DNA from 4 places in the Streptosporangium sp. DT93 genome. Region 3 is predicted to be linked to each of the others. Evidence: riboswitches for the same ligand, from Rfam matches in the RefSeq annotation. Region 3 holds a riboswitch; each other region holds the start of a gene.

Region 1 (5,773 bases), on a different contig from region 3:
AGGCGTTCGACACCTCGGCCGTGGCCGCCGTCCAGGCGGCGACCGCCCCCGGTGCGCTGGAGGGCGTCGTGCGCCTGCCGTTCGGCGACGTGCCCGGAGGCGAGTACGTCACCGAGCTGTTCGCCGACGCCCTCATCCACACCTGGGACCTGGCCCGCGCCATCGGCGCCGACGAGCGGCTCGACCCCGAGCTGGTCGACGCCTGCTCCGCCTGGTTCGCCGCGGCCGAACCCGGCCACCCCCCGGAGACGTCCGGCGCGGAGACCGGCCGGTCCCCGTCCGAGGACGCCCAGACGCGCCTTCTGGCCTCCTGGGGCCGCCCCACCTGACCGGCCGCGCGGCCCCGTCCCCCGGGCACACGAACGACCGCCTCGTCACCGTCCGCCTCCCCGGCGCGAGCGGTGATCCGGCCGCCCCTAGGCTCCCTGCCATGAGCGAGAAGCTGATGACCCGCTGGCTGTCCCTGGCCGGTCCCGGAGCCGGGCGGCTCGGCCGCGAACTGATCGCCCGCTACGACGAGCCGCACCGCAGGTACCACACGAGCGCCCACCTGGAGGCGGTCCTCGCCGGGGTCGACGCCCTGGCGGACCACGCCGAGCACCCGGACCTGGTACGGATGGCGGCCTGGTTCCACGACGCCGTCTACGACCCCCGGCGCGGCGACAACGAGGAGCTCAGCGCCCGGCTGGCCGAGCGCGCGCTGCCCGAGGCGGGGCTGGCACCCGAGGCGGTGGCCACGGTCGCCCGGCTGGTCAGGCTGACCCTCACCCACGCCCCGGCGCCGGGCGACGCCGACGGGGCCGTGCTCTGCGACGCGGACCTGGCGATCCTGGGCGCCCCCGAGGAGGTCTACGCCGCCTACGCCGCCGCCGTACGCGAGGAGTACGCCTTCGTCCCCGACGAGGCGTTCAGGACGGGCAGGGCCGCGATCCTGCGCTCGCTGCTCGGGCTTCCGGCGATCTTCCACGTCGCCGGGCCGGAGGAGGCGGCGCGCGCCAACATCGAGGCGGAGCTCGGGCGGCTGTGAGCAGGAGGTCCACCATGTTCCAACAACCGCCCCGGTCACCGCCGTGGTAATTTGGGGAAATCTGGTGAATTAAGGGGAGTGGACGATGCTGGCCCAGCAGCGGCAGCAGGCGATCCTGGAGAAGGTCCGCAACAGCGGCGGGGTCAGGGTCGCCGACCTGGTCCGGGAGCTCGGCGTCTCCGACATGACGATCAGGCGCGACCTGGAGGTGCTGGCCGAGCGAGGACTGGTGGAGAAGGTCCACGGCGGCGCCACCGCCGCCGGTCCCGGTTCGACCGAGGAGCCGGGCTTCACCGCCAAGTCGGTTCGCCAGCAGGCGGAGAAGGAGACGATCGCCCGAAGCGCCGCGGGGCTCGTCCGGCCCGCGACCGCCGTGGCGCTCTCCGCGGGCACCACGACCTGGACGCTCGCCCACCACCTGGTCGACGTCCCGGAGCTGACCGTGATCACCAATTCGATCCGGATCGCCGACGTCTTCCACCGCTCCCCCAGGGCCGACCGCACGGTGGTGCTGACCGGTGGGGTCCGCACGCCCTCCGACGCGCTGGTCGGCCCGGTCGCGGTCTCTGCGATCCGCCGCCTGCACGTCGACACGCTCTTCCTCGGCGTGCACGGGATGAGCGCCCGCGCCGGCTTCACCACGCCCAACCTGCTGGAGGCGGAGACCGACCGGGAACTGGTCGCCTCCGCCCGCCGCCTGGTGGTGACCGCCGACCACACCAAGTGGGGCACGGTCGGCATCAGCACGATCGCCGAGCTGGCCGAGGCGCACGTCGTGATCACCGACTCCGGCCTGCCCGACGAGGCACGCCAGGAGCTCGCCGCCTCGGCCGGCGAGCTGATCATCACAGAACCGCAGCAGGAGAGCGAGATCGCCACCCGATGAAACGCACCGTCACCCACCTGGCCGACGGCCGGGAGCTGTTCTACTTCGACCGGAGCGACGACGCGGACCGGAGCGCGATCGACGAGCGCGACCTGCCGCCCCGCCCGGCCGCCTCCGAGCTGCGCTACGACCCGCTGACCGAGGAGTGGATCGCGGTGGCCGGCCACCGCCAGGGCCGCACCTTCCTGCCCCCGGCCAGCGAGTGCCCGCTCTGCCCGTCCAGGCCCGGCAACCTCACCGAGGTGCCCTCCCCCGACTACGACGTGGCGGTGTTCGAGAACCGCTTCCCCTCGTTCTCCGACCAGCCGGGAGAGTACCGGCAGCCGGGCGGGCTGAGCGAGATCCGGCCCGGGGCCGGCCGCTGCGAGGTGGTCTGCTTCACCTCCGAGCACGACTCCTCGTTCTCCCGCCTGTCGCCCGAGAGGGTCGAGCTGGTCATGGAGGCGTGGATCGACCGTACGGCGGAGCTGTCGGCCCTGCCCGGGGTGGAGCAGGTGTTCTGCTTCGAGAACCGGGGCTCCGAGATCGGCATCACCCTGGCCCACCCGCACGGGCAGATCTACGCCTACCCCTACGTGACCCCGCGCACCAGGCTGACCCTCGCGGCGGCCGGGCGGTACCGGGAGCGGACCGGGGGCGACCTGTTCGCCGACGTCCTGGCCTCCGAGCGGGAGGCCGGGGTGCGGGTGGTGGCCTCCAACGAGCACTGGACGGCGTTCGTCCCGGCCGCCGCGCGCTGGCCGGTCGAGGTGCACCTCTACCCGCACCGGCGGGTCCCGGACCTGGCCGGTCTGGAGGCGGCCGAGCGGGCGGCGTTCGGGCCGCTCTACACCGACGTGCTGCGCCGTCTCGACGGGCTCTTCGACATGCCGATGCCCTACATCGCGGCCTGGCACCAGGCGCCGGTCACCACCGGCCGGGACCTGTCGTACGCGCACCTGGAGCTGTTCAGCATCCGCCGCGCGCCGAACAAGCTGAAGTATCTCGCCGGGTCGGAGTCGGCGATGGGTGCCTTCGTGAACGACGTGCTGCCCGAGCAGACAGCACATCTCCTGCGCTCCATTATCACGAATTGATCACCGATGAGTATCGTTTGAGGTCGCGTGACCTGGGGTTTACCACTACTATCCTTCCCACATCGGCTGTAGCAGCCGATATGCCTAATCCCAGGCGCGTCGCCCGGGAGCCGGGGAACCACCGCACCTGGGGTGAAACCACTTCGGTGGAAGGGCATCCTCCAGCCCGAACCCGTCAGCTAACCCGGTAGGCGGAAGGAGAGGAGAGTACGTGGCGGCCCCGCCCCCCACGTTCCGCCGCCATGCCGCTCTGGCCCTCTGCCTGGGCTCGGTCGTCGCCTTCACCCTCGGCGCCCCCACCGCCGGAAGCGCCGATCCCAAGCCGTCCGAGGCCGAGCTCCGTGCCGACCTGGTCAAGCTCAACAAGAAGGTCGACGCGCTGATCGAGAACTACGCGGCCACGCGCGAGTCCCTCGGCAAGGCCGAGAAGGGCGAGGCCGTGGCCAGGCAGAACCTGCGCAGGGCCGAGGAGGTCTACGGCGAGAACGAGCGGCAGGTCGACGCCATCATCCAGCTCCAGTACCAGAGCGGCATCGGTGGCCTGCCCTCGCTGCTGTTCTCCGAGGACCTGAGCGGGGCGGCGCTGATGGAGCAGCTCGCCGCCGAGCAGAGCGCCCGGCTGAAGGGGTTCGCCGAGAGCGTCGAGCGCAGGAGGAAGGCCGCCGAGACGGCCGCCCGGCTCGCCGACGAGATCGCCAAGGAGGCCAAGGAGGTCCAGGAGCAGCGCGAGAAGGCCGAGGACGTCATCGAGGACATCAAGAACAAGATCGACCGGCTGATCACCCAGGGTTCGGGGCGCCGCTCCGACGGCAGCTGGGCCCCGCAGCTGCCCGTGGGCGCCGACAACATCACCGACCGGACCCGGATCATGCGTGACGCGATCAGGAAACGCTTCGACCTGCCGTACTCGGTCGGCTGCTACCGGGCCGAGAACGACGGCGGCGAGCACCCGCTGGGCCGCGCCTGCGACTTCATGATGAGCGCCGGCGGCTCGATGCCCTCGGCCGCCAACCTCAGGCTCGGCGACGAGATCGCCGCCTGGGCCCTCAAGAACAAGGCCAGGCTCGGCGTGAAGTACGTGATCTGGCGCCAGCGCATCAACCACGGTTCCGGCTGGCGCGGCATGTCCAACCGCGGCGGCGTCACCGCCAACCACTTCGACCACCCGCACATCTCGATGTACTAGTGCCACTCCAGACGAGACCTCGTACCGGAGTCCGCCGAGCAGGGCGGTCGAGTGGTCACAGGTACCAGCCGAGCAGGTTCCAGTGCCGGCAGAACCACAGGAGGGCGAGCAGTCCCGCCAGCACGACCGCCTGATGGCCGCGGGCCAGGACGCCCGCGCACCGCCAGGCCCTCACGGTGACACCGATCGCGGCGACGGTGAGGGCGAGGACCAGCAACGGCAGCGCCAGGAGGACCTGGACGTCGGCCGGCACGCCGTACAGGATGCTCGTTTCGCCGGTCAGGACCAGCGTGAACAGCACCACGAACACCAGTCCGGCCGCGGCGGCCAGCCCGGCCAGGACACGCCCGGCGCGCCAGGCACGCGCGACGGGACGCCTCCTGACCCCGCGGACCGCGGCGGCCACCGGCAGGCCGAGCACGGCGGTCAGGGCGGTGACGGCGAACAGCGCAACGACGACGACATTGACCGGCGGGGTGTCCCACCAGGGGACGCGCCGGTAGGCGGGGCCGTCCGTGGCCACGTACGCGACACCGCTTCCGCCGGTCACCGGCGCCAGCCGCCGCGTGCCGCCGTCCTGCTGGTACAGCCCGGGCCCGATCGGGCTCCACGTCGAGCCCCCGAAGACGAGCTTCCCGCCCTCCACCCGCAGCCGGGTGGAACCGGTCAGGGCGACCACCTTCTCGATGCTGGACTCGGCGGACCGGGTGGGCTTGTAGAAGCCCTCGACGGGCACGACGGACGCACCGCCACCGGGCACGGTGCGCCTCCCGGGCAGGAAGCGGTCGAAGAAGGCGGGAACGACCTTGGCGGCGACGTCGGCCCCGCCCGGGCCGTTCGTGGAGAGGAACAGGCCGAGGTCGGCGTCGGGCACCAGCAGCAACGCGCTCTGGAAACCCTCCCAGCCGCCGTCGTGCATGAGTACGCGATGCCCGTTGAGCGTCTGCTCCTTGAAGCCGTGGGCGTACCCGTCGATGCGCGGATCGGCCGCGAACGTCCGCCGGTGCATGAGCCTGGCCGTCGGCCCGTCGAGGATGCGCCGGTCGCCGAAGCGCCCGTCCCGCAGGTGAGCGATCATGAAGTGGGCCATGTCGTTCGCGGTGGCACTGATCGACCCGTCGGGGGCGAGGGTGTCGAAGACGAACGGCTCGCGCCGGTACGCCCCGTCCTCGTGGTCGTAGCTGCGCGCCAGATCCGCGGCCAGGGGGGCGGGGACGGGCTCGGCGGCCGTGCTGTGCCGCATCGCGAGCGGGTCGAGGATGTGGTCGCGCACGTACTCGTCGTACGGCTGCCCGCTCACTTCCGACACGATGTGCCCGGCCAGCGCCGCCCCGTAGTTCGAGTACGCCGACACCTCGCCGGGTGGGCGCACCCGCGCGGGCACGGTGCCGGCGAGATGGTCCTCCAGGGGCGGCACGTCCTCCTTGCGCCGCGCCCCCACACCGATCGTGCGGTCCTCGAACCCGGCCGTGTGGTCCATCAGGTCCTGCAGCGTGATCGGCCGGGGGTAGGTCGCGGGGATCCGGAACGCGGTGAGATAGCGGTTCACGTCCGCCTTCAGGTCCAGCCTGCCCTGTTGGACCTGCTGCATCACCGCG
Region 2 (5,773 bases), on a different contig from region 3:
ATCTCTCTCAAGGAGATGATGGCGATCGACGGTGCCATCGGCGCGGTCATCGTCGACTACGGCAGCGGGATGGCGCTGGGCGCGCTGGGCGGTTCCAAGGATCTCGACCTCCAGGTGGCCGCGGCCGGTAACACCGAGGTCGTCAAGGCCAAGATGCGGACCATGGAGTCGCTCGGTCTCAAGGACGGCATCGAGGACATCCTCATCACGCTCGGCACGCAGTACCACGTGATCCGCCCGCTCACCGGCCGGGGCGGCAAGGGACTCTTCCTCTACCTGGCCCTCGACAGGAACCGGTCCAACCTCGCGCTCGCCCGCCACACCCTCCGGAGCATCGAGGAGAAGATCGAGGTCTGACCTCCCGCGGCCTCCCGGGCCGGGGTACTGGCCGGGCGGGTGCCGACGCCGCCGGCCCGCGGTACGGCGGGCCGGCGAGGTCTCACCGCGCGGGGGCGGCGGCCTGCTCGGCGGAGCCGGTGAGGTCCTCGATCGCGTCGGCGAAGGAGGCCCAGAGCTCGCGGGGCAGGTCGTGGCCCATGCCCGGGAAGGTCAGCAGGCGTGCGCCGGGGATCGCCTCGGCCGTGGCGATCCCGCCGGAGAGCGGGACGAGCTGGTCGTCCTCGCCGTGCAGGACGAGCGCCGGGACCGTCAGCCTCGCCAGCAGCGGGGCACGGTCCTCGGAAGCCATGATCGCGGAAAGCTGCCTGGCCGTGCCCGCAGGGTCGTAGGCCCTGTCGTAGCTCAGGGCGGCGACCGCCGCGATCCGCTCGCGGTCGGCCGGGTAGCCGGGCGACCCGATGACGTCCCAGGTCGCGACGGTCCGCCGGATCGCGGCCTCGCGGTCCGGCGAGGGCGGCGACATGAGCGCCGCCATCGCGGCCTCCGTCGGGGGCGCCGCCCGCGGGCTGGGGGTGGACATGATCGAGGTGAGGCTGCGCACCCGGCGCGGGTGTCGGATCGCCAGCGACTGCGCGATCATCCCGCCCATGGAGACACCGGCCACGTGGGCCGAGTCCAGGCCGAGCGCGTCCAGCAACCCGGCGGCGTCGTCGGCCATGTCGTCCAGCAGGTAGGGGACCCGGCCGTGCGGGCCCGCTCCGGGCGCCCCCGCCTCGTTCAGGTGGGTGCTCTCACCGACGTCGCGGTTGTCGAAGCGCACCACGTGATGCCCGCGTCCGGCCAGCAGACCGCAGAACTCCTCGTCCCACTGGATCATCTGGGAACCGAGTCCCATGATCAGGAGGAGGGGTCGTCCCTCCGGTGAGCCGAAGGTGTCGTAGGCGATCTCGATGGCGTTCGCCCGGGTCCGCAGAGTCGTCATGGCACTCCTTCTGTTGAGCCTGCGAAACAGAATGCCATTCTGGAGAGAATCCGGCGCCGGCGGGTGGTCCCGGACCGGCCGGGGCGACCGGTCCACCGGACCCGGCCGTCGGAGCCGGGCACGGCCCCGGTCACGAACCCGGTAACGGACCCGGCCATGGACCGGCCGGGAAGCGGGTCGCGAGCCGGGTCACCGGACCGGGTCACCAGACGACGGCGCCCGGCTCCCGCACGGTCCATCCGGGGGCCGAGAGGGCGTCGGCCGTGACCTTGGGCTTGGCGGACGACGACGCCGGGGCGGCGCTCAGGCGCTCGGTCTCGACGGGCTTCTGCGGGCGCCCGGACTTGGCCAGCACGGTCTGGGGCGGCGCGGCCGGGTTGGCGTCCTTGCGACCCCAGGCGCCGGTGGAGAAGGCCACGGGGTGGTTCTTCCTGCCCACGCCGTCGCCCCATCGGGTGATGACGTACTCGACGTCGATGTGACCCATGCCGCCGTTGCCGTCCACGCCGAGCGTTCCGGTGTTGAACGTGCCGCCGGTCAGGTCGGCGAAGGTCTTGGCGTCGAGGTCGAGCATGATGCCCCGGTTGGAGGGCACTCCGGGACCGCGGTCGCCGACGAAGAACTTGGCCCGCTTGCCCTTGTAGAGGATGTAGCCCTCGGTGAGCAGCGGCCAGCTCGGACTGGCGATCATGCCCTTCTGCATCGGCCTGCCACTGGCCGGCAGGCCGGTGTCACCGGCGCGGCCCGAGGAGTCGTCCCAGAAGTAGGAGGCCGTGGTGGATCCGTGGAGCAGGACGGCCTCGACGCCGTCCTCGGGGCCGGCCACCGCGGGGGCGGTGGCGGCGAAGCCGGGGCTGAGGGGCGTCGCCGAGGCGACACCGGCGGAGGCCAGCACGCTCACCCCGGCGAGGGTGGCGGCGGCCAGGCGGTTTCTGCACGTGCCGAAAGAAAGACGCATGGGGGAAAGGCTCTTTCGCGAGGGAACGGGGCTACCGCGTGCGACACGCCGAAAAGGGGTGCACGGGTGATGGCGCGCTCATCGGAATGGGGACGTAACCGGATGAATCCAGTCGTTACGTAGAGCGCTACCGGGAGGTGCCGCGATCAGGCGCGGCGCGAAAGCTGTGGGGGACGGGGGGCGGGGGAAGGCTTCAGGGGGTCGGCGCGGACAGGGGGTGCACCGACGCGGTGACGCGGTCATCCATGAGGGGGTCTCCTCTCCATCTCGTCTACCGGGTTAGCTGACGGGTTCGGGCGGTGGAGTTGCCCTACCGCCGCATGTTCTCGGCGGATTCACCCCGGAAATTGGGTCCCCGGTTCCCGTGGCCCTGAGGGCTCTCGGGATTCGACGCCGGCCGATCGCTCCCTCTTGTGAAGGGCGGGTCACCGGCCGATAACAGGGGACACTACCCACCTAAACCAGACAAAGCAAAGCAAAGGCCACGAAAACCCTATAAGATCTACCTAGTTGGCAAAAAGTCCCCTAAAGCACTCAACATCTGGGTTCGCTCCAGCGCACGCCTCGTCGGCCCGCACCCCCGTGCGGCACGGGGATGCCGGGCATGCCGGGAACGGCGGACGCGGCAGGGGCACGGTAAAGGCACGGCGGGAACGGCAGGCGTGCGGCGGGGACGACCGGGACGGCACCCATGACCACGCGTGACGAGGGCGGCGGGGCCTCCGGCCCGTCCGGCGGCTCAGTCCCACCAGAACGACCAGGCGTTCCTGCCCTTGATCTGCTCGGCGTAGTCGATGAGGGTCCCCGCGCCCTGGACGATGCTGTCGGGGCAGAACGTCCAGTGCTCCGCGGCGACCTGCAGGGCGTGCTCGAAGGTCGTCGGCGGGGCCGCCACGCTGACGTCGAGGGTGTTGAACCCCATCCCCACCACCCGCACCCCGAACCTGTCCTCCCAGCTCCGCACGACGGCCGCGAGCGGGACCATCCACTCGTTGTGGTTCAGCGCGCCCTGCCAGCCCATGACGGCGAGGGCGTCGGCCCCGCGCTCGACCGCGACGAGCCCGAGCGGCGTCCTGCGCTCGGCCACCAGCCCCGCGTACCAGTCGGCGACCACCCCGGGGTCGGCGGCGGGCCTGCCGGCCGGCGCCGGGCCGGGGCACTCGGGGCCGAAGGGGTCGAGCAGTTCGAGCTGGTCGACGTGGGCCCTGGAGATCCAGTCGGACCACACCTCGGCCATGAACGCGTCCACGCGGTAGTTGTCGATCTCGGCGGCCGCGTCAGGGGCGATCTGACCTGCCGACCAGGGCTGGACGGAGTCCTCCAGCAGCACCGGCCACAATCCCGACCGCCCGTGCTCGGCCCGCAGCCGCGCCCAGTACTCCCCCGAGACCGTGACCTCGCTGAGCCAGAAGGCCGGACGGTGACGGATGGCGAGCTGAGCGTAACCGGGGTCGGGCCAGACCAGCTCACCCGGCGGCAGGTCCACCGAGAGCCTCCGGCCCTCACTCCCGCCGATCCCGTCGGCTCCGTCAGCGAACAACTGGCTCAGAACGGGCGGAAGCTTCCCCTGCTCGCAATCGTTCATCTCTACCGATCCGATCCTGACCACGGATCAATTTTGGCCTGTCAAGCACCCCGAAGGACAGTTGTGCCCTGGACCGAGCAAAAATTATCGGTACGGGACGAGCCGCGGAGCGCGGGGCCCGGCGCGTGAACCCGCCCTTCCGGCCCCGCCGGCGAAGAAGATCGGCGCCGGTCGGCCGCCGCCGGACACGGGACGTTATGCTGCACAGTGGCCGAAAGAAAGCGCTATCCACTCCCCTGACCTGGTATTCGACGTACCGGATCGTGCCGGGAGACCCGACGGGCCGCCGGGCACGGCCGGCCACCGGCCCCGCTGCGTGAGGAGCCCCCTTCCATGACCGACCTGGTCACGCTCGGCGAGAGCATGGCACTGTTCAGCGCGCGGCGCACCGGCCCGCTCAGGCACGCCCGCGACTTCGGGCTCGGCGTCGGGGGCGCGGAGTCCAACGTGGCCATCGGCGTCTCCCGCCTCGGCGGGCGCGCGGCCTGGATCGGCAGGGTGGGCGACGACGAGTTCGGAGGGCTGCTCCGCTCGACGCTGGCCGGTGAGGGCGTCGACGTGCGGGGGATGCGGGTCGACCCGGACGCGCCCACCGGGCTGATGGTCAAGAGCAGGCGCACGGCCGAGGCGGTGGACGTGCGCTACTACCGCTCGGCGAGCGCCGGTTCCCGGCTCTGCCCGGCCGACCTGGACGTCCCGATGATCCGTTCGGCCCGCGTGCTGCACGTCACCGGCATCACGCCGGCGCTGTCGGCGTCCGCCGCCGACGCGGTGCGGGCCGCGATCGCCGAGGCCCGCGACGCGGGCGTGACCGTCTCGATGGACGTCAACTACCGCCGGGCGCTGTGGGCGCCCGCCGAGGCGTCCGCCGTGCTGAAGGAGATCGTCCCGGGGGTGGACGTCGTGTTCGCGACCGAGGCCGAGGCCCGCCTGGTCGTCGAGGGCGACGACCAGCTCGCCCTGGCCCGTGCCCTGTCCGAGCTCGGCCCGCGCCACGTCCTCGTCAAGCGCGGCTCGCTGGGCGCGATGGAACTCTCCGACGGCGTCGTACGGCACGCCGAGCCGCACCGGGTCACCGAGGTCGACCCGGTGGGCGCCGGGGACGCCTTCGCGGCCGGGTGGATCGCCGAGACCCTCGCCGGGGCCGGTCCCGAGGAGCGCCTGGCCACAGCGTCGGCCGCCGGGGCATTCGCGGTCACCGCCGACGGCGACTGGGAGAGCCTGCCCCGCCGCTCCGACCTCGGCCTGCTCCGCCCGTCCGGCGACGCGGTCAGCCGCTGACGACGCCGTTTCGCTGACGACGCCGTTTCGCCGACGGCGTCGTTCTGCCGACGGCGTCGTTTCGCTGACGGCGCGGTCCGGTCGGCGGACCGTTCGACGGCTCCTGAGGCACCCCTACGGTTCGAAGATCACCAAGGGGTGCCTCCAGGACATCTCCAGCACCGTCCGGCACACCTCACCGGCCCGGGGGAAGACCGCGCTCATCAGCACGAAGTCCTCCCCCACGCTCAGCGGCTCCGACCACGGCGAGGTCGCGTAGTTCTCGGCGGTCAGGTCGGGGAAGACCGACGTCAGCTCCTCGTAGAAGGCCGCCGTCTCGGGGCTCGGCTCGCCGCAGGCGACCTCGCTCCCGCTCCGGACGAGGTAGCGGCGAAGGGCCTCGTCCGCGCTCAGCGGTTCGGCTCCGAGCCAGACTCCGAGATCGAAACTCACGCTCTGCCCCCGCCGTCCTCGTCTCCACCGCGCCTGCCCGGCCGTCGGATCCTACGTGCCCGGCAGGCGCCTGATATGCGCGACCGCGCGATTGCGCGTGCCGGTGGTTCTGTCGGTGGCGGGCCGTACCGTGACGGCATGATCATTGTCTCAGGATGGCTCCGTGTCGATCCCGACGCCCGTGACGACTACCTGA
Region 3 (5,773 bases):
CCGTGCCCGCTCAGGGTCGTGACTTAAGCGCAAAGGCGCTGACATATCCTGAGTACTTCACGTATAGCCTGCTATGTCAATAGTGCGGACGCGCTATGAAGGGCGGAACTTGACGACCTTTGAACAAGGCGTTTACCGTTCCTGGCGGGTGGTAATCATTCCTGGCGCCTTAGGCCCGGTTTCCAGAGTGGGGGGAGTGACTCTTGATGGCATATCCCGAAGTGGATTCACGCCATGGCGACAGCCCCCTGGGCATCGGAGACATCGGTCTCAGCGAGGACGATCTCGTGCTGCTGGCCGAGCTCGCCAAGGGCGTCACCGTGGACCGGGTGGGCCGCAGGCTCGACATCAGCGGCCGGACCGTCAGGCGCAGGCTCAGGGGCATCTGTGACCGCATCGGCGTCGCCACCGCGATCGAGGCCGTGGCCTGGGCGGCTCGCCGCCGCCTGATCTAACCGCCCGCGCCTGCGGGCCGCCCGGAAGGACGGTCGTCACCTGGTTCGACGGGATTCCCGGCCGCCCGCGCGTGCGGACCGCCCGCCTGGGCCAGGCGGCCTCGGCCGCGACGGTCCCCCGGCCACCCGCGCGTGCGGGCCGTCCCGTCCCGGAGGAAGCGCGGAGGCGTCCCCGATCCGGGGGGAGCGCGAGATCGCCCCCGGCTCGGAGACGGTGCGGGGCCGTCCTTCCGCCCGGGAAGGCCGGACGGCCCGGCGGTCAGCCGGCGACGCGTACGCCTCCCACGAAGGGCCGGTTGTCGATCGTGGTGATGTGGATCACGTCACCGGTCCTGGGCGCGTGGACCATCAGGCCCGCGCCGATGTAGATCCCGACGTGGTGCAGGTCGGAGTAGAAGAAGACCAGGTCGCCGGGGCGCAGCTGGCTCCTGGAGACGCGGGTGCCCGCGGTCCACTGGTCACCGGTGTAGTGCGGCAGGCTGATCCCGACCTTCTGGTAGGCCCACATGACCAGGCCGGAGCAGTCGAAGGAGTTGGGCCCCTCGGCACCCCAGACGTACGGCTTGAGCTGCTGGGTCAGCGCCCAGCGGGCGGCCTCGGCACCCTTGCCGGCGCCCACGATGGGCGCGTCGACCTTCACCCGGGCGCCCCGGTTGCCGACGGCCTGCGAGCGCACCTCCTTGAACAGGTCGCTCTCCACCCGCGCGACCAGCCGCTCGATCCTGGTGCGCTTGGTGTCGATCTCCGTCAGCAGCTTCTTGACCTCGGAGGTCCTGGCCTTGGCGCCGGCCTGGGCCCGCTCCGCGGACTCGATCGCCCGCGCCACCTGGGCGACCTCCTCGCTCTGGCGCTGCTGCAGGGCGTAGGTGGTGGTGGCCTGGTCGAGGAAGGCGTCGGGGTCGGTCGTCTGGGTGAGCGCGAGACCGGAGTTCAGGCCGCCCGACATGTAGCTGCTCTGCGCCAGCAGCGCGGCCTTGGCCCGGCGTGACTCCAGCTCGGACTCGCTGGTGGCGAGGGTCTTCTCGGCGCTGTCCGCGGCCCGCTGGGCCTGCTTGAGCTTGACCCGCTCGCCGTTGTACTGCTCGGCGAGCGTCTCGATCTCGTTGTGCAGCTTCTCGGCCTGCTCGGCCAGTTGCTTGAGGCTGGGCTCCGGGTCGGCGGTGGCCGCGACCAGGGGGGTGCCCAGCGTGAGAGTGGCGAACGCCAGGCCGATGACCGCCATGCGGCGGCGGAGCCCTCGCGGCGCGCGTCGTGGACGGCGGGCGTCGCCACCCGCTCGGTCTCCTCCGCGGTCGCGCGTGCGCTTCACCAATGGACTCCTCTCCTCGGCCGCCTACCGGGTTAGCTGACGGGTTCGGGCCGGAGGCAGCCCTACCGGGTGCGCCGGTGGCACTCGGATTCACCCCAGGGACACGGTGGGTCCCCGGTTCTTCCCTGCGGAAGATTCGGCGGGTCAGGCTCTTTCACATGTCTGACATCGAGCACGGAGATTAGTCGACCCGTGGTTCCTGCTCAACCAGAACCCTGAATTCAGTAGAGGTTCCGCAACTGAAATGTCACGGGCGGATCACATCTCACAATGATCACTGTTGCCTTTGCGCGGCCTTTGCCTGGTGCTTCACCAGGCCCTCGGGGGTCGGCCCAGCTCCGGAACCGTACCAAAGATGAAATGGGCCACACCACGGCACCCCCGTGCCCAGTGTGGTAATGCCACTACCAAGGGTCATGGGGGAGGGGTGGTGCGTGAGTTAGGGATGAGCCGTAATTGGAGGTCGGCGGGCGACGTACGCTGATCGGTCATGGAGCAGGTTGCGGAACAGTCTGCGGCGCCGGTCGTGCACACCCCCGCCGAGACCGGGCGCGGGGCCGGGCACGAGTCGGGACACGAGGCGGGGTGCGAGGTCGGGCACGCGACCGGACGGGCGAACGGACGCGAGTCCGTACGCGGGAACGGCTCCCGGGACGGCGCGGAACGGGACGGCAGCGAGCAGGACGGCGAGGAGCGGGGCGATTCGTCCATGGTCGCGGAGGCCGCCGAGATCACCGTCCGGCGTGCCCGCACCCCGGACGTCCGCGCCATCAGGCGCCTCGTCGACACCTACGGCGGCGCGGGGCCGCGTCTGCTGGAGAAGGCCACCGTCACGCTGTACGAGGACGTCCAGGAGTTCTGGGTCGCCACCGACGGGCAGGGAGAGGTGGTCGGCTGCGGGGCGTTGCACGTCCTCTGGGAGGATCTGGCCGAGATCCGCACCGTCGCGGTCGATCCGGCCCGCCGGGGGGCCGGGATCGGGCACCGGATCGTCTCCGCGCTGCTGCGCACCGCGGTCGATCTGGGCCTGCGCCGGGTCTTCTGCCTGACGTTCGAGCTCGACTTCTTCGCCCGGCACGGTTTCCGGGAGATCCAGGGCACGCCCGTCGCCCCGGAGGTCTACGCCGAGCTCCTGGCCTCCTACGACGAGGGTGTCGCGGAGTTCCTGGATCTGGAGCACGTCAAGCCCAACACCCTGGGCAACACCCGGATGTTGCTCCACCTGACACGCGAGCCCGACGCGAGTGACTTTGAAGCTGACAAGGTGGAAAGGTGACTGTTGTTACCTATGTCGATACCTTGTGCTGCAACAGGCATGTGCGTCTGACATCTACCACATGCACATTCAAAGTGAGGTGACGCGGTGAGCACCGGACAGCCGCCGTATCCACAGGATGATCCCGATCGCGATCGCACACCGTCGGGGCACCCGGAATACGGACAGCACAACGCGGGTCGAGCCCCTGGCGGTCTCGACCCCGACGTAACGGTCGTGGGTTATCGGTCGGAGGCCTCACAGCCGAACACCGGTCCCGGTCAGGCCCAGGGGTACGGCCAGCAGGGCTACGGCCAGCAGGCCGACTACGGGCAGCAGGGCTACGGCCAGCAGCAGGGCTACGGCCAGCAGGGCGGCACGGGCGGTTACGGCCAGCAGCAGGGCTACGGCCAGTCCTCGCACGAGCAGTCCGGCTACGGCCAGCAGGGCACCGGCGGCTACGGGCAGCAGGGCGGGACCGGCGGCTACGGGCAGCAGGGCGGCTACGGCCAGTCCTCGCACGAGCAGCCCTCCTACGGCCAGCAGAGCACCGGCGGCTACGGCCAGCAGGGCGGCACGGGCGGCTACGGCCAGCAGCAGGACTACGGCCAGCAGGGCGGCGGGTACGGCCAGCAGCCCTACGGGCAGCAGTCGTCCCAGCCCTCCTACGGCCAGCCCGACTACGGCCAGCAGCAGGGCTACGGCCAGCAGCCGACGTACGGCCAGCAGGGCTACGGTCAGCAGCCCGACTACGGGCAGCAGGGCTACGGCCAGCAGCCGGCCTACGGGCAGCAGGGCTACGGGCAGCCGTACAGCGGCGTCCCGGGCGCTCCGGCACCCCTCGCCGAGTGGTGGCAGCGTCTGGTGGCGCGCATCGTCGACGGGATCCTCCTGGGGATCTCGACGGCGATCGTCACCTTCATCCTGAGCTTCGTGCTCATCGCGCTGCTCGGCATCAACAGCGTCAGCACGGAGACGAGCTTCGTCGCCTCCCTGATCATCTCCCTGTTCGTCGCGGTGGTCTACTTCGTCTACGAGTTCCTCATGCTCAAGAGGAACGGGCAGACCGTCGGCAAGATGGTCATGGGCATCAAGGTCGTCCCCGTCGGCTCGGTCCTGCCCCCCGGCGGACTCAGCTCCGACATCGCCCTCAAGCGCGCCGGCGTGCTGTTCGGCCCGCAGTTCCTGTCCTGGGTCCCCTTCCTGAACTGGGCGGCGAACATCTTCTCGCTCGTGAACGTCCTGTGGCTGCTGTGGGACCAGCCGCTGCACCAGGCGCTGCACGACAAGGTGGCCGAGACGGTCGTCGTGAAGATCAAGTAGTTTCCCGGACGACGGGACCGGCGGTTCGTCCGCCGGTCCCGTTTTTCGTACCCGGGCGGCCTTCCCGGACGCGGGGCCCACGCGCCCCCTCGCGCCCTTCTCGCGCCCGCCCCCCACACGCGGCCCTTCTCGTCGCAGGCGGGCTTTCCCGTACGGACCCTGACGCGGGATCCCGCCCGTGAGGAAGTCCGTGGCCCTCGCGCCCGCACGTTCCTCCCGGACCCTCCCGCACATCCCTTCCCGTGCCCTCACGTTCCCTGACGCCTTCGCGCTCTCACGCACGGCCCTTCACCACGCGCCTTCACGAACGCGTCCTCGTGTACGCGTTCCCCACGCGAGACCCGCCGGGCCCGCGCCTTACACCCGAGCCCGGATCCGCCCCTTACACCCGAGCCCCGGATCCGCGCCCTTCCCCGGGCCTTCGCACGCGGCTTCTTCTTACACGCGGCTTCGGGCGCGGCCCGGAAAACGGGGCGCGGGGGATCGCGGTAACGGTCCGGCCCGCCGGACCGTCACGGTGCCGTAAAAACATTTGCCCCCGGCACGCCGGCCGGACTTATGGCCCGCTCTCGGCCTCCTCCGGTGAAAATACCCGTCCTCGACACTCGGCGGCGTCCTCGATACGTCTATGCCTCTCAATGGCGGATCGTCCACCGTCGGTGGTCCGCCCACCACTCACCGAATGACCGATCCCACTCGCCCCGGACATCCCGCGTGACGCTCCCGGGTTTTCTGTGGTTCGTCTTCCGGGGCGCGTTCGCGGCGGCCGGTGAAGGCCTTCTTGGAGATCCGGGCAGGGCGGACGCGGCCGTGGCGGGGTTGTTGTGAGGGGGGCGCGCCTTTGGTGGTTATACGGTCTACGACTATGTGCCGTCTACCGGGACGGGTCGCACTCTCGGCAAGAAAGCGTTGAAGATCCGTCTTGTTACGTGGACTGCACCCCATCGGTTCGGGCAGGGGTGATGAGGTGACCGGCTCCGTGCCCCGTCGTTCCAGCGGCTCCGGGCATTCCCGTGATGAACCCGGCCGCCGCGATCCCGGTTTCACCACGGGAGGGCGTTCTTGTCACGCGTGCCCCTGAACAGGGCTTCCGGCGTAGGGGACGCGCCGGCGCCGAGGCCGGGAAGCCCGTGGGGACGGGTATTCCCCGCGTGCGGACGATCATCTGTTCGGCCGGGCTGTTTTTCTTCCCGGCTTTACGGCCGCAACCGGTAAGGCGGCTGGAGAGAAGCATTAGGCTGGAGAGCGACGGGCGTGGCGCCCCTGCGACGCATGCCGCAGGTCGGTGGCGCTATGGTCATCCTTGAGCGGTTCCGGGCCGATGGGCACGCGCCCGTGCCCGGGAGTCGCCACATTTCCCCGGCCTAGAAAGCATCCACGGTGCGGAGCGAGGACGAATGTACGCTGTATTGTCCGCGTTGATACCCCCGG
Region 4 (5,773 bases), on a different contig from region 3:
GGTGAAGGAGTAGTTGATGAGCGTTCCGATCAGGATCAGCGCGAACAGCAGCCACGAGGCGGCCGCGGCGTAGCCGAAGTCGAAGTCGCGGAACGCCTCCTTGACGATGAACATCGCCACGGTCTGGTACTGGCCGGTGGCGCCGCCCGCCATCGTCGGGTTGCCGTCGAACATGACCGGCTCGGTGAAGAGCGTCAGCCCGCCGATGGTGGAGATGAACACCACGAAGATGATGGTCGGGCGCAGCATCGGGAAGGTGATCTGCCAGAACTGCCGCCTGGCCGAGGCGCCGTCGATGGAGGCGGCCTCGTAGAGGTCCTTGGGGATCGTCTGCATCGCGGCCAGCAGGATGATCGCGTTGTAGCCGGTCCAGCGCCAGTCGATCATGGTCGAGATCGCGATCCACGAGGACCACTTCTCGTTCTGCCAGTTGATCGCGTCGACGTTGAAGAGGCTCAGGAACCAGTTGATCATGCCGTAGTCGCGGCCGTAGAGCTGGGTGAAGACGACGGCGACGGCGACGACGGAGGTGATCAGCGGCAGCAGCACGCCGAGGCGGAAGAAGAGCCGTCCCCGGATGCGCTTGTTGAGCGCGTTGGCCAGGAGCAGGGCGAGGACGAGCTGCGGGATCGTCGACATGACGAACATGCCGAGGGTGTTGATCACCGCGTTCCAGAAGGCCTCGTCGGTGATCAGCTCGACGTAGTTGTCGAGCCCCACCAGGGTCTTGTCGCCGGCCAGCTCCCACTCGTGCAGCGAGACCCAGAGGGTGTAGCCGAGGGGGAAGATGCCGAAGACGGCGAAGAGCAGGAAGTACGGGGAGACGAGGAAGTAGGGGGTCGCCCGGAGATCGAACCGGGCCCACCCGCTGCCGCGTCGCGGTCCGCGGTGCCCCGTCGGCCGCTCGGGGCCGGGCCGGGGCGGAGCGGCCGGGGAATCGACGTGCAGTGTCATCGGTCAGAGCCTTTCAGCGGGGGCAGACGACCGGCCCGGCGGCGGGCTCACCGCCGCCGGGCCGATGCGGGTCGGGAGAGGGATCAGCCCGCTGCCTTGACGCCGGCCTCGATGAACTTGGTCCAGGCCTCGCCGTAGGGGATCGAGCCCTGGTCCATCCCTTCCAGGACCTTCTCCACCGAGGTCTTGACCTGGGCGTGCTTCTCGCCGAGGAAGACCGGCAGCAGGTCCTTGACCGACTCACCGAAGATCTTGCCGGTCGGGGCGTCGTTGAAGAACTCGTTCTTCAGGTCGGCGACCGCGGGGTCCTGCTGGGCGGGGAGGGAGCTCGGGAAGGCGGCGGCCTCCTGGAAGGCCATGACGTGGCCCTCCTTGCCGGTGAGGTAGTTCAGGACCTCAGCGGCCTCCTTGGGGTGCTTGCTCTGCTTGGGGATCGCCAGGTAGGAGCCGCCCCAGTTGCCGGCGCCGCCGGGAACCGCCGCGACGTCCCACTTGCCCTTGTTGCCCTCACCGGCCGCGCCGGAGACCACGCCGAGCATCCAGGCCGGGCAGCCCATGGTCGCGAAGCCGCCCTTCTTGATGGCGGCGTTCCACGGCGGGGTGAAGGAGGCGAGCTTGGCGGTCAGGCCCGCCTCGCTGAAGCTCTTCACCGTGTCGAAGGAGGTCTTGATCGCGGGGTTGGTCTCGAGGACGAGCTTGTTCTCCTTGTCGAAGTAGGCGATGTTGCCGTTCTTCGGCGCCTCCTGCGACAGGATCACGTTGTAGAGCGTGTTCGGGCCGTCGAGGAACTTGGGGTCGCCCTTGGCCGGGTTGGCGGCCTGGAACTTCTTGCCGACCTCCATGAAGGCGTTCCAGTCCGGCCAGAGCTTGCCGACCTCTTCGCGCTCGCTGGGCAGGCCCGCCTTCTCGAACAGGTCCTTGCGGTAGCACATGGTCATGCCGCCGATGTCGGTGCCCAGGGCGAAGAGCTTGCTGTCGGCGTTGATGCCGTTGTCCCACTTGGCAGCGGGGAAGTCGGCCTTGCGGCTGTCCAGCCCGTACTCGGCCAGGTCGGTGAAGAACTGCGGACGGGCCTTCATGAGGCCCATCGCGCCCTCGTCCAGGGCGATGATGTCGGCCGCGCCGCTGTTGGCCTGGAGGCGCTGGAGCAGCTGCGGCAGGTAGACGTCCTCGAACCGGTCGGTCAGGTTCTGGTACTTGACCTGGATGTTCGGGTGAGCGGCGTTCCAGGTCTCCACGGCCTTGTCGTAGCCGAAGTTCTCGCCACCTCCGAAGGTGTGCACGGTGATCGTCACCGGCTCGGCCGCGGCCGCGGTGGAGGAACCACCGGCTGCGGGCTTGGCGGGCTCGCTGGAACTGCACGACGTGATGGCCAGGGCGGTGGCCGCCATGACCGCTACGGCGGCCAGCTTGCCCTGCCGCTTGTTGTTCAACATTCCGGACCCCTCTCAGGTGGTCGCCCGAATCATTGGGAGATGACATCGCTCACCGGCCCCGACAACGCGGTCTCACGATGTGGTCTTTCCTCAATGAGCTTTGGGAGCGCTCCCACGAAGAGTGGACGATGGGCGTCCAGCACGTCAATACGCCGAAACGTAACCGTTACATGCGAGGCGTTTTGCGGGGTCTAGAGGCCCTAAATGGTGATATACATCCCATATAGGGTTTTGGGAGCGCTCCCATCACACGGGCATACAGTCAGGGCATTTCGCGCTCCCAACCCGGGGCCGATCCGGGTGTGATCCAGCGCGGGGCCCCGCCTTCGTGCCATCATGCCGCCATGCCCCGTACGGTCGCGGTGCCGTCGCACCCGCGTGCCGTCGTGCTCGCTGTCGCCGTGCCCGCCTGCCGTCATGCCCGGCGTACGGGTCATGCCCGCGTACGGTCGTGCCCGGCCCTGCGGTCGGCGTCCGCGTGTCGTCGTGCCCGAGGGTGTCGTCGTACCCGCGGGGTGTGGCCGGCGCTGGGGTGGTACGGCTCACGCGCACGGGATCCCGTACGGCCGCGTGGGGGCCGGAGGGCGCGCACGGCGAGGCCCGCCTCCCTGGTGGGTGGGACGGCGGGCACGGGCGGTCACAGGCAGGCGCAGGCGGTCATGGGCGGTCATGGGCGGGCACGGTGGACGACGGGTGCGTCCCGGCCGGGTGAAGACCCCGGCCGGTCGGGAGGGGATGGGAGGGGTCAGCCGGCGTAGACCGGGTAGCCGTAGCCGACGACCTCGGAGACGGGCCGGACGAGCTGCTCGACGTCACCGTTGCCGGTGTTGCCCTCGATCGTGGTGATCGTGCCGTCCCCGTTGTCCTGCTTGACGAAGCCGACGTGGTCGATCCCGTCGATGCTCTTGCCCTGCTGCCAGTCGAAGTAGACGACGGCGCCGGGGGTGGGGACGGTGCCCCAGTGCCCGTTCTCCGCGAACCACTTGGCGTGGGTGACGGTGTAGGCGTCCCAGCCCATCGTGGGCCGGATGCCGGCCATCTCGCCGACCCAGGACACGAACATCGCGCACCAGGGGGCGTTGGCGTAGCCGTAGATGTTGCCTCCGTCGCGGGCGGCGGTCTCCTGGGCACGGGGGGAGGACATGTACCACTGGTGGAACTTGGTCCCGCCGCCCATGGAGTTCTCCCGGACGCCGATCTGCTGCGCGGCCAGGTTCAGCACCTGCGCGGCCGTGACCTTGGGAAGCCGCTGGGCCGCGATCTCCAGGGGGGTGGCGGATCCGGCGTCCTGCGAGACCTCCGCGGTCCTGGTGTCGGCGGGAGGGGTCAGGGAGGTGTGGTCGTCGGCCAGTGCGGCGGGGCCCGAGACCCCGGCGGCCAGGACGACGGCGGCGCTGAGCAGGATGCGTGCCAGTCGGGGGGCGGTGGGGGTGCGGGTGGGGGTGGGGGTGTGCTCGGTCATGATGGGGGTTCGACTCCTTGCGTCGCTTCCATTCCACCTACCGGGTTAGCTGACGGGTTCGGGCTGGGAAGTGCCCTACGACGCACGGATGCGTTGATTCACCCCAGGAACGTGGTTCCCCGGTTCCGCAGACCTCGCGGATTCGGCGGCCGTGCTCACCGGGGGCGGAGGGGGTCCGCTCCGACGAGACACGGTCGGGCAATGTGACGGCAATGCTCAGACCTGGATAGACCTAGACATTTGCCATGAACGGGATGAACTTACGTCATCCGGACAGACGATTACAAGCAAGACATATTGCCTTCACGTGGCAGTAGGCCCTGGTCAGGAGGGTAGGGAGGGGTATTCCGCCCCCGGGGGAGGGGAATGGATCGCCCTTCCCGCGACCTGCGCGTGCCCCTTTCCGGGGCCGGGCTTTTCCGGTCGGCCGGGCGAGGAATCCCGCTGCCCCCGGCGATCCGGTCGTGGTACGCCGACTCCCCCTCGCGCGGGCAGAGGTCTCCGGAGGTGTGCCGGGACGCCCGCCCCGGACGTCACCGAGGGCGCGTTTCATCGAACTGGCCTTCGATGGTAAAAACTCGGGGAGCGCCGGACGACCCCCTCGTAAACCTATTCAAAACCTATTCAAACCCCTCGCGAGGCCCTTCCGGGCACCGGATCCGGCGATGCCCGGGCAGGGCTCAGGGCCGCCTTCAGGACTCCGCGAACCGTACGCCGGTCAGCTCCTCCGACACCTCCCACAGGCGCGCCGCCACCGCCGGATCGGCCGCCCGCGCGGAGGGACGCAGCACCCGGGGCCCGGGGCCGACGTACTGCCCGCCCTCGGCCTCGGGAGAGGTGGCGGCGTACAGGGAGGGCAGGGCGCCCTTGGCGGGCGAGCGCAGCAGCAGGCGCATCAGGACGCTGAGGGGGCGGCCCGTCCTCAGGATGCCGGTGGCGGTCGTGCCCGGATGGGCCGCCAGGCTGAGCAGGGTCGCCCCCGACGCCTCGGCGCGACGCTGCAGCTCCAGGGCGAACAGCAGGTTGGCCAGCTTGGAGCGGCCGTAGGCGGCCCACGAGCCGTAGCCGCGTTCGAGGCCCAGATCGTCGAAGTCGATCTCCCCGAAGGCGTGCGCGCCGCTGGAGACCGTGACCACCCGGGCCGCCGGGGCGGCCAGCAGGCGCGGCATCAGCAGGCCGGTCAGGGCGAAGTGCCCCAGGTGGTTGACGCCGAACTGCGTCTCGAAGCCGTCGGCGGTCGTCCCCCGGGGCATCGGCCCCACCCCGGCGTTGTTGACCAGCAGGTCCAGCGGCTCGCGGACCGTCTCGGCGAAGGCGCGCACCGAACCCAGGTCGGACAGGTCGAGCGCCCCCACCTCGACCGCGGCCCCCGGGACCTTCGCCCTGATCTCCTCCAGTGCGGCCCGGCCCCGCCCGGGGTCACGGGCGGTCAGCACCACCCGGGCGCCGTGCGCGGCCAGCGCCAGCGCCGTCGGTACCCCGATACCGCCGCTCGCCCCGGTGACCACCGCCGTCCGGCCGGTCAGGTCGGGTATCTCCTTGGCCGTCCACATGGCTCGCCCCTCTCCGGCCCCGCCCGCCGCGCGGCCCGCCGCCGGTCCCCGGCGTGGATCTTCAGGTACGGGCAGTGTACGGAACGGCCCCGTGTCCCGCGGAACACCACGCAAGATCACAAAAAGGTGCGCGTGGCCCGCTGTTCATCCGCAGTTCCCGGTCCGGTAAGGCCGCCGGGTTACGGTGTGGCGGTCGTGAACGGGTCATCGCCCGGCGTGGAGGACGGCCGAGACCACGCGCGGGAGCAGGGTTCGGCCGTGGCCTGGGTGGAGTCCCCGCTGCAGATGCTCTGCGCCGTGGAGGCCCACCATGCCGGGCTGCTCGGCGCCCGCGCCCGCCTCGTGCCCCGGGCGGGCCTGCGCCCGCT

What was found. A riboswitch is a leader RNA that binds a small molecule or an ion and turns the genes downstream of it on or off. The one in region 3 is predicted to bind cyclic di-AMP.
Region 1: it holds a riboswitch for cyclic di-AMP, as region 3 does, so the genes downstream of both, ACLQ2R_RS31480 (coiled-coil domain-containing protein) here and ACLQ2R_RS29130 (NlpC/P60 family protein) in region 3, are expected to answer to the same signal.
Region 2: it holds a riboswitch for cyclic di-AMP, as region 3 does, so the genes downstream of both, ACLQ2R_RS31575 (hypothetical protein) here and ACLQ2R_RS29130 (NlpC/P60 family protein) in region 3, are expected to answer to the same signal.
Region 4: it holds a riboswitch for cyclic di-AMP, as region 3 does, so the genes downstream of both, ACLQ2R_RS38640 (CHAP domain-containing protein) here and ACLQ2R_RS29130 (NlpC/P60 family protein) in region 3, are expected to answer to the same signal.

Annotation. Positions count from the first base shown of each region.
Region 1 is NZ_JBNCLF010000018.1:135,135-140,907, reverse strand. Features, by position in the region: gene ACLQ2R_RS31500 (TIGR03086 family metal-binding protein) at 1-329, shown strand, start outside; gene ACLQ2R_RS31495 (HD domain-containing protein) at 431-1,027, shown strand; gene ACLQ2R_RS31490 (DeoR/GlpR family DNA-binding transcription regulator) at 1,113-1,913, shown strand; gene galT (galactose-1-phosphate uridylyltransferase) at 1,910-2,989, shown strand; cyclic di-AMP (ydaO/yuaA leader) riboswitch at 3,061-3,197, shown strand; gene ACLQ2R_RS31480 (coiled-coil domain-containing protein) at 3,201-4,175, shown strand; gene ACLQ2R_RS31475 (serine hydrolase domain-containing protein) at 4,231-5,773, opposite strand, start outside.
Region 2 is NZ_JBNCLF010000019.1:1,701-7,473, reverse strand. Features, by position in the region: gene ACLQ2R_RS31585 (hypothetical protein) at 1-357, shown strand, start outside; gene ACLQ2R_RS31580 (alpha/beta fold hydrolase) at 440-1,321, opposite strand; gene ACLQ2R_RS31575 (hypothetical protein) at 1,524-2,279, opposite strand; cyclic di-AMP (ydaO/yuaA leader) riboswitch at 2,533-2,682, opposite strand; gene ACLQ2R_RS31570 (DUF4253 domain-containing protein) at 3,019-3,819, opposite strand; gene ACLQ2R_RS31565 (sugar kinase) at 4,198-5,145, shown strand; gene ACLQ2R_RS31560 (hypothetical protein) at 5,260-5,577, opposite strand; gene ACLQ2R_RS31555 (putative quinol monooxygenase) at 5,716-5,773, shown strand, end outside.
Region 3 is NZ_JBNCLF010000016.1:63,025-68,797, forward strand. Features, by position in the region: gene ACLQ2R_RS29125 (LuxR family transcriptional regulator) at 207-455, shown strand; gene ACLQ2R_RS29130 (NlpC/P60 family protein) at 715-1,677, opposite strand; cyclic di-AMP (ydaO/yuaA leader) riboswitch at 1,770-1,916, opposite strand; gene ACLQ2R_RS29135 (amino-acid N-acetyltransferase) at 2,474-3,040, shown strand; gene ACLQ2R_RS29140 (RDD family protein) at 3,257-4,342, shown strand.
Region 4 is NZ_JBNCLF010000034.1:48,581-54,353, forward strand. Features, by position in the region: gene ACLQ2R_RS38630 (carbohydrate ABC transporter permease) at 1-954, opposite strand, end outside; gene ACLQ2R_RS38635 (ABC transporter substrate-binding protein) at 1,038-2,390, opposite strand; gene ACLQ2R_RS38640 (CHAP domain-containing protein) at 3,136-3,852, opposite strand; cyclic di-AMP (ydaO/yuaA leader) riboswitch at 3,872-4,010, opposite strand; gene ACLQ2R_RS38645 (oxidoreductase) at 4,545-5,405, opposite strand; gene ACLQ2R_RS38650 (hypothetical protein) at 5,601-5,773, shown strand, end outside.